DNA from 3 places in the Burkholderia ubonensis genome. Region 2 is predicted to be linked to each of the others. Evidence: riboswitches for the same ligand, from Rfam matches in the RefSeq annotation. Region 2 holds a riboswitch; each other region holds the start of a gene.

Region 1 (5,595 bases), 840 kb from region 2:
GGCCGCGAGCGCGGCGACGGCCTCGTCGCGCGTCATCGCGGGCTCTTGCGCGAAGTTGCGTGTGCCGCGCGCGATCGGCAGCGCGATCAGCCGGTCGGACGCGGGCAGCGGTGACGCGACGCCCGCGTCGACGATCTCGAGCGTGCTCTGCGCGACGCCCGCGAACGCGTTGATCGCCGCGCCGCCGGCAAGGAAGTTCGCGACCATCTGCGCGGTCACGGCCTGCGGATACGGACTCACGCCTTCGGCCGCGATCCCGTGGTCGGCGGCGAACACGATCGTCACCGGACGCTGCACGAGCGGACGCTCGGTGCGCTGGATCATGCCGAGCTGCAGCGCCAGCGGCTCGAGCTGGCCGAGGCTGCCGGGCGGCTTGGTCTTGTGGTCGATCACATGTTGCAGGCGCGCGCGCAGCGAAGCGTCGAGCGGCGCGATGTCAGGCAGGAAGTCGATCGGTGTCATCGGGAGTTCACCTCATGGACGCGGCAACCGCCGCGCGTCGAAAGAAAGGCATTCATCGCCGCTCCGGCCACGCGGGCAGCAGCGCGTCGCGGCCGTCCTGGCGGATCAGCACGAGCGGATAGCCGAACGCGTCGCTCGCGCGTTCGGGCGTCAGCACGTCATGCACGGGCCCCGCCCACGCGTGGCCGCGTCCATCGAGCAGCAGCGCGTGCGTCGCGAAGCGCCGCGCGAGATTCAGATCGTGGCACGAAAACAGCACGGTGCGCTGATCGGCTTCGAGCCACGCGGCCAGCGCGGTCAGGCAGTCGATCTGGTGATGCAGGTCGAGATGCGCGAGCGGCTCGTCGAGCAGCAGCAGCGGCGCGCCCTGGCACAGCGTCGCGGCCAGCGCGACGCGCTGCCGCTCGCCGCCGGACAGCGACAGCACGTCGCGCCCGGCGAGCGCTGCCAGGCCGAAGGTCGCCAGCGCATCGCGCGCGGCCGCGCGATCGCCGTCGCGCTCCCAGCCCCAGCCGCCGAGATACGGGAAGCGGCTCAGCAGCACCGTGTCGAACACGGTCGCGCTGAACGCGTCGTGCAGTTGCTGCGGCATCAGCGCGCGCCGCTGCGCGAGCTGCGCGGCCGGCCACGCGGCAAGCGGCCGGCCGTCGGCTTCGACGTGGCCGCCCGATGGCGCAGAAAGGCCCGCGAGCGTCGCGAGCAGCGTCGTCTTGCCGGCGCCGTTCGGCCCCGCGACGCACCAGATCTCGCCGGGCCGGAACGTCTGCGTGAAACCGCCCAGCAGCGTGCGCGCGCCGGCCTCGAGCGTGAGCGCGAGCGCCGTGCAATCCGCGTCGGCAGCGTGCGTCATCGCGGCGGCCTCCTCAGCAACATCCACAGGAACACCGGCACGCCGATCAGCGCGGTCATCACGCCGACCGGCAGTTGCGCGGGCGCGATCACGGTGCGCGCGAGCAGGTCGGCCGCCATCACGCCGCCGCCGCCCGCGAGCATCACGGCGGGCAGCAGCATGCGCTGGTCGTTGCCGAACGCGAGGCGCAGCGCGTGCGGGACGACGAGCCCGACGAAGCCGATCGTGCCGGCGGTCGTCACCGCGGCCGCGGCGGCCAGCGACGCGACGAGATAGATCCGCACGCGCAGCCGCGCGACCGGCACGCCGAGCGCGAGCGCGGTCGCGTCGCCGCGCAGCAGCACGTTCAGTTGCGGCGCGGCCGGCAGCGCGACGCCCGCGGCGAGCGCGAGCGCGGCCCATGCGAACCACGGCGTCGCGACGCCGTTCAGGTCGCCCGTCAGCCAGAAGATGATGCCGCGCAGCCGCGCATCGGGCGCGAGCGACAGCAGCAGCGTGACGAGCGCGCCCCACCCTGCCGCGATCACGACGCCGGTGAGCAGCAGCCGCGGCGATGCGTCGCGCGCGTCGCCGCGCCACAGCTCGCGGCGCGCGAGGCCGAGCACGAGCAGCATCGACACGAGCGCGCCGGCGAACGCCGACGCATCGACGAGCCACCACGCGCCGCCCGCGATCATCGCGACCAGCGCGAAACCGGCCGCGCCGCCCGACACGCCGAGCACGTACGGCTCGGCGAGCGGATTGCGCAGCAGCACCTGCAGCAGCGCGCCCGCGAGCGCGAGCAGCGCGCCGCACGCGAAGCCGGCGAGCGCGCGCGGCACGCGCAGCGTGCGGACGATGTCGCCGAACAGCGCCGTGCCGCCCGACGTGTCGCCGCCGTGCGGCACGAGCGACGCGAGCGCCTGCAGCGGCGAGATCGGCACGCTGCCGATCGTCAGTGACGCGACGAACAGCAGCGCCACCACGCCGGCGAGCGTGGTCCAGATCGCGACGGCACGCGCGGCATTCATGCGCCGCATCCGACGAAGGTCGAGCAGCGGCGCACGCGCGTGGCGCTGCGGTGAGACGAACGCATGACGGAGATTGCGTTGCGCCGAGGCGAACGCCGAACGGACGTCGCGCTGCGACGTGTCGAACCGATGTGCAGGTTGCCGGCCCCCGTACGGCGAGTTGCTGCGCCGCACTTCGGCGACGCCGGCCCGTGACGGTCGAGATCCATCGAACGGCCGGTCCGCGCGCACGGCGTCGCGCGCACGCTCGCGCCTCGCGCGCTTGCCGGTCGTGCGGCATCGCGCTCGCGTGCGAGGCCGCCGCACTCGCCGAACTCGCCGAGCCCGGCGCAGCCGCACTGGCCGCACGCAACGTGACGGCGGCACACGGCACGCGGCGGCATGCGCAGCGTCGTGCGAATGATTGGGGTCAGCATCGAAGAAAGTCCTGTGAACCGCAGCGCGCCCCGCTTCCCCGCAGGCCGCGCGTTACGAAGCCCGCGCACGGGCTCCCCGCCTCGGCCGGTATCCGGGCTGGCGGCGTTCCGGCTCGCCTTCCCGCGCGAGACATGCGCAGTGGCCTGCGCCCGCGTGCGAACCGCACACGCCGAGCGCACCCGAGCCGGCCTGCATCGTCCGATGCGGCCGCTTACCGTTGCGGGGGCAGCGCAGGTTGGCGGCTCCTGGCGGAGCCCGCGCCCTGCTTCCCGTTTAACCGCGCGTCGCACGCGCGAGCACCGAGGCGGCGCCAAGTTTAGGAGCGGGCCGCGAGAGCGTCAAGAAAGCGGGCCGCGCGTTGCGCAACCGGCATATTCGCGGCAAGAAGCGGGGGTGTTACGACTGGAAACGTTACATATGTCGGAATGTGCGTTATTCCGCGCTAAAATGCTGGGTCTTTAGAGGACGCAGCAGATGCTCAACGAACTCGAAACCTTATCTCAAAATATTGGCCGGCTGATTGCGCTGAACCAGCGCTATCACTCGGAACGGCTCGCGCTCGAGGAGCAGGTCGCGCAACTGCGCGCGGAAGCGGACACGGTGCGCAGCGAGCTCACGCAGCTGCGCGAGGAACGCAACGCGCTCGCGGAGGAACGCGACACGCTGTCGGCGAAGATCGACGACGCGCAGGTCAAGCTGAACGCGATTCTCGAGAAGCTGCCGCGCACGAAGAGCGCGGCGGAAGCCGACAACCAGCTCGACCTGCTGGATGCGCAGTCGCGCACCGATAGCGACGACGCAGCCAGCCACGGAGAACATGCATGAGCACCAAGCAGATCGAAGTCTCGATTCTCGGCCAGGCCTACCGGCTCGCCTGTTCGGCCGAGACCGAAGCGGCGCTGCTGGAAGCCGTCGCGCGCGTCGACGCGGAAATGACGAAGATCCGCTCGAACAGCTCGGTGCGCGGCACGGACCGCATCGCCGTGATGGCGGCGCTGTCGCTCGCGTCGGAACTGCTGCGGCTGCAGCAGAGCGTGCGTCACGGTGAAGCATTTCCCGCGGAAGAAATCCGGCGTACAATGCGCCAAATGAATGAACAGCTCGGTGCGGTGCTCGCACAGCACGAGACGCAGTAACCCGGATCGATGCGTCGATTTCCCTTGATCTCCACGGTCAACGGTGGTCAAATTGGACACATAGATTCACAGTTTAGTCAGCTTCCCTGCCTGGTTCGCCAAGGTCATATATTCCTTGAACCAATGCCATGTGCACGGTTGCGGAAATTTGTAGCACGGGCGCGCGCGTCACTCTGTCTGATGTACCCGAAGTGCTGCTAACTGCGACCAATTCTGAACCCCAGGTTCAGGATGCCGGCCTAGCGGCTAAGGCGGGGGCCTATTCAACGGCATCGGGTACCTATCCCGATGCCGTTTCCTTTTGTAGCAGCCTCTTTCTGCGTCGATCACGATCCATGCAATTCTGGCTGATGAAGTCCGAACCGGACGAAGCGAGCATCGACGATCTCGCGAATGCGCCGCAGCGCACGCTGCCGTGGACCGGCGTGCGCAACTATCAGGCGCGCAATTTCATGCGCGACACGATGCAGATCGGCGACGGCGTGCTGTTCTATCACTCGAGCTGCCCCGAGCCCGGCATCGCGGGCCTCGCCGAAGTGTCGTCGACACCCTACCCCGATCCCACGCAGTTCGATCCGAAGAGCCCCTATTACGATCCGAAGTCGACGCAGGAAACGCCGCGCTGGCTGCTCGTCGACGTGCGCTTCGTGAAGAAGGCGGCGCTCGTGCCGCTCGCCGCACTGCGCGAATACGACGAGCTCGCCGACATGCGCGTGCTCGCGAAAGGCAACCGGCTGTCGATCACGCCCGTCACGCGCGCCGAATGGCGCTTCATCACCGAACGGCTGATGAAGTGAACGCAAAGGGCAAACATTAAATTTGGTCAACGCACGACCGCCCGTCCGGAACTCGCGGCGCGGTCGCGCAGCCTAAGCAACCGCTGCCGGCCAGTCGGGCCGGCCGTCGTTTTTTCGTCGCGCGGCCCGCCCGCGTCGCGCACGCGTGATCCGCGTGCGCGCCCTCGCACAAGGAGTCCAACAATGACCAAGAAATCCGCACTCGCGCTGTCGCTCGCTCTCGCCGCCGCCGTTCCCGTCGCGCTGACGCTCGCGTCGCCCGCGGCGCACGCGCAGGCCGTCAACCCGCATTTTCCGGAGCCGTCGGGCGTACTGTCGCTGTCGTCGCAGGCGAGCGCCGAGGTGCCGCAGGACATCATCCACATCACGCTGTTCTACGAGCAGCAGGCGAAGGACCCGGGCAGCCTGACGTCCGCGCTGAACCAGCGCGCCGACGCCGCGCTCGCGCAGGCGAAGAGCGTGTCGGGCGTCACTGCGCGCACGGGCGCGTTCTCCGTCTATCCGAGCACTGACCGCGACGGCAGGATCTCCGCATGGCGCGGCCGCACCGAGGTCGTGCTCGAATCGCGCGATTTCGCCGCGGCGTCGAAGCTCGCGGGCCAGTTGTCGAACCTGATGCAGGTCGCGAACGTCGAGTTCTCGCTGTCGCCGGAAGCGCAGCGCGCGGCCGAGCAGAAGCTCACGACCGAAGCGATCAAGTCGTTCCGCGTGCGCGCGGACGAGGCCGCGAAGGCGTTCGGCTACAACAACTATTCGATTCGCGACGTGAACGTCGGCAGCGGCCGCAACGTGCAGCCGTATCCGCGCATGATGGCGATGGCCGCACCCGCGATGGACAGCGCGAAGATGAGCGCGCCGATCGCGGTCGAAGGCGGCAAGGCGACCGTGTCGGTCACGGTCAACGGCTCGGTGCAGATGAAGTA
Region 2 (5,595 bases):
TGGTAGTGCGCGCGCATCGCGTCCTCGCTGGCGTTGCCGGTGCACGCGGCGATGTGCGCGACGCCGTTCGCGCGCGCGACGTCGATGCCCTGATGGATCGACGCGATGTACGCGGAGCACGAGAACGGCCGCACGATCCCGGTCGTGCCGAGGATCGACAGCCCGCCGACGATGCCGAGGCGCGGGTTCATCGTCTTCAGCGCCAGCGCCTCGCCGCCCTCGACGCCGATCGTCACGTCGAAGCCGCCCGCATGGCCGTGTTCGGCGGCGAGCGCGTTCAGGTGCGTCGTCATCATCAGGCGCGGCACGGGATTGATCGCCGGCTCGCCGACCGGCAGCGTGAGCCCCGCGCGCGTGACCGTGCCGACGCCCGGCCCTGCATGAAAACGCACGCCGGGCGCCGCCGCGAGCGCGACGCGCGCGAACACGAGCGCGCCGTGCGTGACGTCCGGATCGTCGCCGGCGTCCTTGATCGTGCCGGCCTCCGCGCCGCCGGTTCCATCGGGTCCATCGGCGATCAACCTGCAGAATTCGACGCGCATCACGACGCGCTGCCCCTTCGGCAGCACGATCTCGACCGCGTCGCCCGCTTCGCCGGTCAGCAGCAGCCGCGCGGCGGCCAGCGACGTCGCGGTCGCGCAGCTGCCGGTCGTGTAGCCGAAGCGCAGCGGCGCGGGCTGTTCGGGGGTTTCGTCGCGCATCACGCGGCCGCCGTTGCGTGCATCTGCGGCATCTGCGCCGGCTTGCACACGTCGTACAGCGTGACGGGCAACGGCTGCCGCCAGGTGTCGAAGCGGCCGAGCGGCTGCGCGTGCGCGAGCGACACGCGCGTGAGCGTGCCGCCGTGCGCGTCGCGCCACGCGGCCAGCGCGATCTCGCCCTGCAGCGTCACCGCGTTCGCGACGAGCCGGCCGCCCGGCTTCAGCGCCGACCAGCAGGCGTCGAGCACGCCCGGCACGGTCGCGCCGCCGCCGATGAAGATCGCGTCGGGCGCGGCGAGCCCCGCGAGCGCATCGGGCGCGCGCCCCGCGACGAGCTGCAGGCCCGGCACGCCGAGCGCGTCGCGATTGTGTTCGATGTAGCGCTGCCGTTCCGCGTGCGATTCGATCGCGATTGCCCGGCACGACGGGTGCGCGCGCATCCATTCGATGCCGATCGACCCGCAGCCTGCGCCGACGTCCCACAGCAGTTCGTCCGGCGCGGGCGCGAGCCGCGCGAGCGTCAGCGCGCGCATGTCGCGCTTGGTGAGCTGCCCGTCGTGGCAGTAGGCGTCGTCCGGCAGGCCGGGCGTCAGCGCGCGGCGCGGTGCGTCGGGCGCCGCGCGGCAGTCGAGCGCGACGAGATTCAGCGCCGCGGTCTCGTCGACCGCCCAGTCGTGCGCGAGCGCATCGATGCGCCGCTCGAGCGGGCCGCCGAGATGTTCGAACACGCTGATGCGGGTCGGCCCGAAGCCGCGTGCGGTCAGCTCGGCCGCGACGACGGCGGGCGTGCGGCCGTCCGCGCTCAGCACGAACAGGCGCCGCCCCGGCAGCAGATGACGGGCGAGCGCCGCGAGCGGCCGGCCGACCAGCGACACCGCGCCGACGTCCTGCAACGCCCAGCCGAGACGGGCCGCGGCCAGCGACAGCGACGACGGCGCGGGCAGCACGCGCCATTCGCCGGGCGCAAGCTGGCGCGCGAGCGTCGCGCCGACGCCGAACAGCATCGGATCGCCGCTCGCGAGCACGCAGACGGGCGACCCGCGGCGCGCGAGCACGCCCGCGAGATCGAACGGCGACGGCCATGCCTCGCGCGCGGCCGCGAGCCGCGCGGGCAGCATGTCGAGGTGCCGCGGCGCGCCGACCACGAGCGTCGCGTCGAGCAATGCGCGGCGCGCGGCGCGCCCGAGCCCCGTGTAACCGTCGTCGCCGATGCCCACCACCGTCAGCCACGCCGTCATGCACCCTTCCCCATCGTCCGGTTCCATCGAGTCGCCGCGCGCGGCGCACACGCGCGCGCCGGTGCGGCGATCCGCATTGCGAAAGACGGCATGGTAGCGTGTTCCACCGCGCGTTTCCATCCGCCGGCCGCGGCGCCGCGCAGCGTTTTCGCGTCGGCTCACACCGCCGTTCGGCGGTCGCGAAGCGGCGGTGAAATCGGGTATCCTACGCCCGTTCGTTCGCCGGCGCCCCTCGGGGCCGAAGAGGGAACACAGGGCGCGTGCCGCGCCGCTGTGGCTGCCCCCGCAACTGTAGGCAGCGAGCCCGCCTCCATCTCGCGCCACTGGCTTGTCCGGGAAGGCCTGGAGCGGGCGTCGACCTGTCAGCCAGGAGACCTGCCGGCTTGAAAGTGCGTGCGTGCCAGCCGGCATCGGGCGGGGTGTACCGATGCGTTGGCCGCGGCGCGACACTGCGCCGGTGCCCCGTTGAATTCCGTCCCCGTTCCGTCTGCTTCACCCGTCGTGCGCCCATCGGCCTGCCCGGGGCTCGTGCGCGTCGTCCCGGCCGCCGACGGCGGCCTGTGCCGGATCAAGCTGCCGGGCGGCCGCCTCGACGCGCGGCAGGCGCGCGCGATCGCCGCCGTCGCCCGCGCGCACGGCTCGGGCGTGATCGAAGCGACCAATCGCGCGAACCTGCAATTGCGCGGCATCCGCGACGGCGCGGCCGCGCCGCTCGCCGGCGCCCTGCTCGACGCGGGCCTCGGCCCCAACTCGGCCGCGTACTCCGGTGCGTGCTGCGGCGCGGATGCGGCCGGTGCAAGCGACGCCGACGACGCCCGCGCCGCGCTGGCCGCCAGCGACGACGTCCGCAATCTGATGCTGAGCCCGCTCGCGGGACGCGACCCCGCCGCGCTCATCGACAGCGCGGCGCTCGCCGCGCCGATCTTCGGCATGCTCGCGCGCGAGCCGCGCCGGTGAGCTGTCACCGAAATTCTCGATCCAGCTCGACGGCGGCGAGGCCGTCGCGGCGCTCGATCATCCGCACGACATCTGGCTCTCCGCATGGCGGCGCGGCGACGGCGCCGTGCGCGTCGCGGCCGGGCTGGCCGGCTGTCCGCCCGTCGCCCCCGGCGACCGGCCCGCATCGTTCGACGTCGCGCCGCACCAGGCCGTCGAACTGGTGCGCGCGTTGCTGCTCGCGTTCCTCGATCTCGCGCCGGCCGACGCGACGCGCATGCGCGCGCTGCTCGCGACGCGCGGCGAACGCGCGCTGGTCGCGCGCGCGCAGCACTACGCGCCGTTCCCGCTCGCGGCCGATCCGGCGCTCGCCGGCTGGCGGCGTCCGCCGGCCGACGCCGCGCTGCGCTTCGGCGCACGGCCGACGCGCGACGCCGATCGCTGCAGCGCAGGCGCGCAGTTCGTGCTCGGCCGGCTCGATGCCGCGCTGCTGGAGCGGCTCGCCGCGCTGGCCGACGCCGACGGCGACGGCACGCTGTCGATGACGCCGTGGCAAGGCGTGTTCGTCCACGGCGTGCGCGCCGCCCGCGCGCACGCCGTGCTGGCCACGCTCGCGTCGCTGGGCCTCGTCTGCACACCGCTCGACCCGCTCGCGACGCTGGTCGCGTGCGCGGGCAGCGCCGGCTGCGCGAAAGCGCGCGCCGACACGAAGCACGACGCGCTCGCGCTCGCCGCGCGCGTCGGCCATGCGCTCGATGCGCACCTGACCGGCTGCGAGCGCCACTGCGCGCTGCCGCACCCGGCGGCGCACACGCTCGTCGCGGTCGCGCCGGCGCGCTACGACCTTTACCGGCGCGATGATGCAGCAGGCGCAGCGGGCCTCGGCGCCCTGCTCGCGCGCCACTTGACGATCGACCAGGCCGCGGCCCGACTGGGCAACAACCCGCGGCAAAGCCAGGACACCACCGATGCTTGACTACATACGCGACGGGCAGGAAATCTACCGCCAGTCGTTCGCGACGATCCGTGCCGAGGCCGACTTGTCGCGCATCCCGGCCGACCTCGAAAAACTCGCGGTGCGCGTGATCCACGCGTGCGGGATGGTCGACGTCGTCGACGATCTGCGCTTCTCCGCCGGCGCGGGCGCGGCGGGCCGCGCGGCGCTGGCCGCCGGCGCGCCGATCCTCTGCGACGCGATGATGGTCGCGCAAGGCATCACGCGCGCACGGCTGCCGGCCGGCAATCGCGTGCTCTGCACGCTCGGCGAGCCCGAGGTGCCCGACCTTGCGGGGCAGCTCGGCAACACGCGCTCGGCCGCGGCGCTCGAACTGTGGCGGCCGAACCTCGCGGGCAGCGTCGTCGTGATCGGCAATGCGCCGACCGCGCTGTTCCATCTGCTCGACATGCTCGACGCGGGCGCGCCGCGCCCCGCGCTGATTCTCGGCTTCCCGGTCGGCTTCATCGGCGCGGCCGAATCGAAGGCGCTGCTCGCCGCCGACAGCCGCGGCGTGCCGTACGTCGCGCTGCTCGGCCGGCGCGGCGGCAGCGCGATGGCGGCCGCCGCGGTCAACGCGCTCGCGACGGAGGTCGAATGACGGCCGCGCGCGGACGCCTGTTCGGCCTCGGCGTCGGCCCGGGCGACCCCGAACTGATGACGCTGAAGGCGGTGCGCCTGCTGCAGGCCGCGCCGGTGGTCGCGTATTTCGTCGCGAAGGGCAAGAAAGGCAATGCGTTCGGCATCGTCGAAGCGCATCTGCGCGACGCGCAGGTGCAGCTGCCGCTCGTCTACCCGGTGACGACCGAAGCGCTGCCGCCGCCGCTCTGCTACGAAACCGTGATCGCCGACTTCTACGACACGGCCGCCGACGTCGTCGCCGCGCATCTCGACGCGGGCCGCGACGTCGCGGTGATCTGCGAAGGCGATCCGTTTTTCTACGGCTCGTACATGTATCTGCACGACCGGCTCGCGCCGCGCTACGACACCGAGGTCGTGCCCGGCGTGTGCTCGATGCTCGGCGGCACGGCCGTGCTCGGCCAGCCGCTCGTGTATCGCAACCAGAGCCTGTCGGTGCTGTCCGGCGTGCTGCCGGAGGACGAGCTGCGCGCGCGGCTCGCGCAGGCCGACGCGGCGGTGATCATGAAGCTCGGCCGCAACTTCGACAAGGTGCGGCGCGTGCTCGACGAACTCGGCCTCGCGAAGCGCGCGCTGTACGTCGAGCGCGCGACGATGGCGAACCAGCGCATCGTGCCGCTCGACGCGGTCGATCCGATGGCGTCGCCGTATTTCTCGCTGCTCGTCGTGCCGGGGGAAAAATGGCAAGGATGACGACCCCGCCCGCGATCGTGGTGCTCGGCGCCGGCGCGCTCGACACCGCGCGGCGCATCCAGGCGCGCTATCCGGGCGCGCAGGTGCACGGCCTCGCGTCGCGCGTCGCCGCCGACGTGCCGTTCGACGAGCTCGGCGCGCACCTGCGCGAGCTGTATGCGCGCGGCCTGCCGATCGTCGCGCTGTGCGCGGCCGGCATCGTGATCCGCTGCATCGCGCCCGCGCTCGCCGACAAGGGCGTCGAGCCGCCGGTGCTGGCAGTCGCGGAAGACGGCTCGGCCGTCGTGCCGCTGCTCGGCGGCCTGACCGGCGTGAACCTGATCGCGCGCGAGCTGGCCGACTGGCTCGGCGTCGCGCCCGCGATCACGACGAGCGGCGAGCTGCGCTTCGGCGC
Region 3 (5,595 bases), on a different replicon from region 2:
ACAGGCGGCACGAAAGCGCCCACGCCATTTCGCAACATGAAATGGCCTTTCGGTACACGGTGCGCGCGCCTTGCCTGCCGTGCGCCCAACGCCCTTTTCTGTCTGCGGCGCGACAAAACGTCTATACTTGGATGATTCATCTATTTCGACCGCGCTACGCGCGCACTCTTACGGCCTGCCACGACATGACCGAATACCCCGTCTTCAACGGGCTGTGCGAGCTGCTGACCAGCAACGGTGCGCGGTTCCGCGTGCTCGAGCACCCCGCAGAGGGCAAATCCGACGTGATCGCCGCGATTCGCGGCACGCGTCCCGAACAGGGCGCGAAGGCGATGCTCTGCACGTTCAAGGATGGCGGCGATGCGACCGCGCTGGCAGTGATCCCCGGTCATCTGAAGATCGACTTCCGCAAGGTCGCCGACGCGCTCGGCCGTCGCAAGGCGACGCTGGCGCCGCCGGAGCGCGCGGCCGCCGTCACCGGCTGCGTGATGGGCGCCGTGCCGCCGTTCGTGTTTGACGCGAGCGTGACGCTCGTCGTCGATCCGGCGCTGGTCGAACGCAACGACGCGATCGCGTTCAACGCCGGACGCCTCGACCGCTCGATCGTGCTCGACGCGTCCGATTACGTGCGGATCGCCCGACCGCTGCTCGCCGACATCACGCGTCCCGAGACCACCGACGCACCTGCGCTCGAAGCCGCGCGATGAACCGTTCCCGCCCGACGCCGCAGCTGGAACAGGCATCGCTGATCGAACAGGTGCTGCGCATCGCCGAAGGGCTCGGCGCGATGTTCGCGCCGTTCACCGAGGTCGTCGTGCACGACCTGCGCTCGCCGAAGCATGCGATTCTCGCCATCCACAACAACCTGTCCGGGCGCGAGGTTGGTGACCCCGCGACGGAACTCGGCCTCGCCCGCATCGCGGACGACAGCTACCCGCAAGTGCTCGCGAACTATGCGAATCGGTTCAGCGACGGGCGCCAGGCCAAGAGCACGTCGATCGGCATCAAGGATTCGAGCGGCCATTACGTGGCCGCGCTGTGCCTGAACGCGGACGTCACGCTGTTCCGCGGCTTCCAGGGGATGCTGAACCAGTTCTGCAGCGTCGAAGGCGCGCCGGTCGCCGACACGCTCGATCCGGCCGGCGCCGACGCGATCCGGCAGCGCATCGATGCGTTCGCGACGCGTCTCGCGTCCACGCCGCGCGAACTGAAGACCGACCAGCGGCGCGAGCTGATGCAGATGCTGAAGGCAGACGGCTTTCTCGAGGTGCGCCGCGCGATGGAAATCGTCGCGCAACACCTGGGCGTCTCGCGCGCGACCGTGTACAACGATGCAAAATGACGGGCACGCCCGCCCCGATGATCGCCCTATCGACGAGAGCCACCGATGACCAATCCGACCCTTCCCACCTACGACGACGTCGCGGCCGCCGCCGCGCGCCTGCAGGGCCACGCGCACCGCACGCCCGTGATGACGTCGAGCACGCTCGACGACGCGCTCGGCGCGCAAGTGTTCTTCAAGTGCGAGAATTTTCAGCGCATGGGCGCCTTCAAGTTTCGGGGCGCCTTCAACGCGCTGTCGCGCTTCGACGCCACGCAGCGCCGCAACGGCGTCGTCACCTTCTCGTCGGGTAACCACGCGCAGGCGATCGCGCTGTCGGCGCGCATGCTCGGCATCCCGGCAACGATCGTGATGCCGCAGGACGCGCCGGCCGCGAAGATGGCCGCCACGCGCGGCTACGGCGGCAACGTCGTGACCTACGACCGCTATACGGAAGACCGCGAGCAGATCGGCCGCGAGCTGGCGGAGAAGCACGGGCTCACGCTGATTCCGCCTTACGACCACCCGGACGTGCTCGCCGGACAAGGGACTGCCGCGAAGGAGCTGTTCGACGAAGTGGGCGCGCTCGATGCGCTGTTCGTCCCGATGGGCGGCGGCGGGCTGCTCTCCGGCACCGCGCTCGCGACGCGTGCGCTGTCGCCGCAAGCGAAGCTGTACGGCGTCGAGCCCGAAGCCGGCAACGACGGCCAGCAATCGTTCCGCAGCGGCGCGATCGTGCACATCGACACGCCGCGCACGATCGCCGACGGCGCGCAGACGCAGCATCTGGGCAACCTGACGTTCCAGATCCTGCGGCGCGACGTCGACGACATCCTGACAGCGACCGACGCCGAACTGGTCGACAGCATGCGGTTCTTCGCAACCCGGATGAAGCTCATCGTCGAGCCGACCGGCTGCCTGTCGCTCGCGGCCGCACGCAAGATGAAGGACGAACTCGCGGGCAAGCGCGTCGGTATCATCATCAGCGGCGGCAATATCGACCTCGCGAACTTCGCCGCACTGGTTTCCAGTCCCGCCGCATGAAATCGCCGGGGGCGCGCGCCGGCGGCTGCGGCGCGCGCTCCCGGCGCAACACCCCACCGCCTCGTTCGAACGACGAGGACGCGCGCGTTCCAGCCTCATATCGCCCCGCCACGGCCAGCCGCTTTCGTCAGATGTGAAATACGCTCCGTTGCGCCCGCGACACGCCATCCGCGAGCATTCGACGCGCGGTGACGTTTTTTCGCACCCCTGCGCGATTCGACGATTGACGTGCCGGCGTGCTCGCCCTTACGCTTGCGCACCGATGGTTCCCGGAGACGGGATCAAAAGGGAACGCAGCAGAGGCCGAGCCTCCAATCTGCGGCTGCCCCCGCAACTGTAAGCGGCGAATCCGCGCCACCACGCGCCACTGGGAAACCGGGAAGGCCGGCGCGGATGACGACCCGCAAGCCAGGAGACCTGCCATCGACCCGAGGTCCAGCAGCCGCACCGGGCGGGGTGTCCCGATGCGCCGGCACCGCCGTTGGCGGTCGCCCCGTTGCATGGACGGCCCCGACCTCTGAACGCTTCGCATGTTCATTCTTACCGCCCTCGCTTCCGCGCCGGAAGCATCGCGCCGCTGCACCGCCTGCGTGCGCGGCGCCGGCTCGCGCGCACGCCGCATCTGCAACACGACCACGCTCGCCGCATCATGAATCTTCGCCACCTTCTCGCCACGTCCGCCGCATCGGCGCTGCTCTGCCCGCTCGCGCACGCGGCCGGCGACACGGCGCCTGCCGAAGCGTCGCCGCCCGCGGCCGGCACGGAGCTGCCGACCATCGCCGTGACCGACACGCGGCGCCTGCCCGAGTCGTTCGACCAGCGCTATGCGACGACGCAGGTGCTCACGCGCGCCGACCTCGAGCGGCTGTCGCCCAGCGAGCCGAGCATCACGCAGGCGCTCGCGACGCTGCCCGGTGTGACGGTGTCGTCCAACGGCGGCCCCGGCTCGTCCGCGTCGGTCAGCATCCGCGGCTCGTCGGCGAGCCAGGTCGCGGTGTTCATCGACGGCATCCCGATCGGCTCGCCGACCACCGGCATCGCGCCGTGGGCTGACCTGCCGACCGAAGCGTTCGAGCGCGTCGAGGTGATCTCCGGGCCGGCCGCCGCGTCGTTCGGCGCGAACGCGATGGGCGGCGTCGTGCAGCTGTTCACGCGCCGCGCCGCGGGTCAGCCGAACCAGACGAGCGTGTCGTTCGGCGGCGGCTCGAACAAGACCTTCGATACGCAGCTGCGCACGTCCGGCACCGTGCCGTCCACCGGCCCGCTCGCCGCGCTCGGCGGCCTCACCTACTCGCTCGGCCTGCACGACTACAACACCGCCGGCATCGACGCCACGCAGCCAGTGCTGCCGTACCACGAGGCCGGACGCAATCCGTATCACGCGCAGGATCTCGATGCGCGTCTCGGCTATGCACGCGGCAACTGGTCGGTCTCGACGTTCGCGCTGTATCACCGCTCCGACCTGTCCTACGACAACGCAGGCTTCGCGAATCGCCAACTCGACCATCAGCTGACGACCGGCGTCGCGTTCCATCTCGACATCACGCGCGACACGCAGTTCGCGCAGTCGTTCGGTTATGCGAGCGACCGGCAGTTCCTGTATGCGAACGATCCGACCATCCCGACCGACCAGATCGATTCGCAGCGCATCAGCGTGTCGACGTCGCTCACGCATCAGGAGCACGGCTTCCGGCTGTTCGGGCTGCCGCTGTCGGGCGAGACGAAGCTGGCCTACGACTTCACGCGCGAGCAGGCGTTCCTGCCTGCCGACCTGCCGGACGGCATACCGACGCGCAACGACTCGGCGTTTTCGCTGCATCAGTCGGCGACGCTCGGCAGCGTGACGATGTTCGTCGCGGGCCGGCACGAGATCATCATGGGCAAGGCGGTGAACACGGGTAACGTCGCGCTGTCGTGGGCGATCACGCCGGTGTATGCGGCGCGCGTCTCGTACGGCAATGCGTTCCGCCTGCCGTCGTTCAACGACCTGTACTACCCCGGTTACGGCAATCCGAACCTGAACCCCGAACGCAGCGATTCGGTCGAGGCGGCGCTCGATGCGAATACGGCATACGGCACGTTCAGCGCTGCGATTTACGACACGCGCGTCAACAACCTGATCGCGTACAACCCGGCGACGTTCTCGCCGATGAACATCGGCCGCGCGCATATCCGCGGCATCGACCTGTCGTACAAGGGGACGATCGGCCGGTCGACGCCGGTCAGCATCGCGGTGGGCATCCTGAATCCGCAGGACGTGACCAACGAAAGCTGGCTGAGCCGCCGGCCGCGCCAGACCTTCAGCGCGAGCGTCGACCACACGTGGGACGAATTGCGCCTGCATGCGTTGAGTACCGGCGCCACGCTTAGCTACGGCGGCACGACGTTCGACGACCCGGCCAACACGACCTATCTGCCGTCGTACCTGAGCGTGAACCTGCGCGCGTCGTACAAGGTCAACGCGCATCTGACGGTGTCGGCCACGTTGTCGAACCTGTTCGACCGCCAGTACATGACCGCCTACGGCTACAACACGTTGGGCCGCACTGCGTTCGGCAAGATCAGCTATACGTTCTGATCGCGCCGGGTACGGCACTGGCCCGCGCGGGCGGTGCCGCATCGAGTCCTCGTGCATACGCGGTCGCGCCGCGATGCGCGTCACGCCCCTGCGACGCCACGCACGCCTGCGATCAGCTGGATCGCGCCAAATCCCGCGATCACGACCGCGGACACGCGCGCGAGTGCGTACATGAGCGCCGGCGGCATCCTGGTGCGCAGCGCGGCGCTCGTGCCGCTCAGGCACAGCCACCACGCCGCCGAACCGACGAACACGCCGCCCACCATCATCGCGACCGTCGCGCGCATTCCGCTGTCGTGCGCGCCGGCCAGCGGGCCGAGCGCCGCGAAGATTCCGACGAACGACAGGATCGTCATCGGGTTGGACAGCGTCAGGCCGAAGGTCGTGACGAAATCGCGCAGCGCGGTCGTGCGCGGCAGTTCGGCGCGCGCGGCCGGCGCAGGCGCTCCCTGCCGCGCGATGGTCCAGGCCAGCCACATGAGAAACGCGCCGCCGCCGATCTTCAGCACGACGGTCAGCATCGGAAACGCGGTGACGACGCCGGCCACACCGAGCGCGCCGAGCAGTCCGTAGAGCGCGTCGGCGCATGCGGCGCCCAGGCCCGTCGCGAACCCCGCTTGAAAGCCCCGGCTCAGGCTGCGCTGGATGCACA

Evidence for each region. Region 2 has a riboswitch for cobalamin ahead of cobG (precorrin-3B synthase). Riboswitches for the same ligand answer to the same signal wherever they lie in the genome.
Region 1: linked by a shared signal. The riboswitch ahead of WJ35_RS14745 (iron ABC transporter permease) and the one ahead of cobG (precorrin-3B synthase) in region 2 are both predicted to bind cobalamin.
Region 3: linked by a shared signal. The riboswitch ahead of WJ35_RS24975 (TonB-dependent receptor domain-containing protein) and the one ahead of cobG (precorrin-3B synthase) in region 2 are both predicted to bind cobalamin.

Annotation. Positions count from the first base shown of each region.
Region 1 is NZ_CP013420.1:3,227,133-3,232,727, reverse strand. It holds gene cobT (nicotinate-nucleotide--dimethylbenzimidazole phosphoribosyltransferase) at 1-462, opposite strand, end outside; gene WJ35_RS14750 (ABC transporter ATP-binding protein) at 515-1,312, opposite strand; gene WJ35_RS14745 (iron ABC transporter permease) at 1,309-2,331, opposite strand; cobalamin riboswitch at 2,804-3,058, opposite strand; gene WJ35_RS14740 (ATPase) at 3,214-3,564, shown strand; gene WJ35_RS14735 (cell division protein ZapA) at 3,561-3,875, shown strand; RNA gene ssrS (6S RNA) at 3,956-4,137, shown strand; gene WJ35_RS14725 (EVE domain-containing protein) at 4,211-4,672, shown strand; gene WJ35_RS14720 (SIMPL domain-containing protein) at 4,856-5,595, shown strand, end outside.
Region 2 is NZ_CP013420.1:794,547-800,141, forward strand. It holds gene WJ35_RS03645 (cobalt-precorrin-5B (C(1))-methyltransferase) at 1-701, opposite strand, end outside; gene WJ35_RS03650 (bifunctional cobalt-precorrin-7 (C(5))-methyltransferase/cobalt-precorrin-6B (C(15))-methyltransferase) at 701-1,939, opposite strand; cobalamin riboswitch at 2,146-2,337, shown strand; partial or broken gene cobG (precorrin-3B synthase) at 2,441-3,851, shown strand; gene WJ35_RS03660 (precorrin-8X methylmutase) at 3,844-4,470, shown strand; gene WJ35_RS03665 (precorrin-2 C(20)-methyltransferase) at 4,467-5,201, shown strand; gene cobJ (precorrin-3B C(17)-methyltransferase) at 5,198-5,595, shown strand, end outside.
Region 3 is NZ_CP013422.1:1,172,203-1,177,797, forward strand. It holds gene WJ35_RS24960 (YbaK/prolyl-tRNA synthetase associated domain-containing protein) at 186-707, shown strand; gene WJ35_RS24965 (helix-turn-helix transcriptional regulator) at 704-1,342, shown strand; gene WJ35_RS24970 (threo-3-hydroxy-L-aspartate ammonia-lyase) at 1,388-2,365, shown strand; cobalamin riboswitch at 2,612-2,805, shown strand; gene WJ35_RS24975 (TonB-dependent receptor domain-containing protein) at 3,015-4,943, shown strand; gene WJ35_RS24980 (LysE family translocator) at 5,024-5,595, opposite strand, start outside.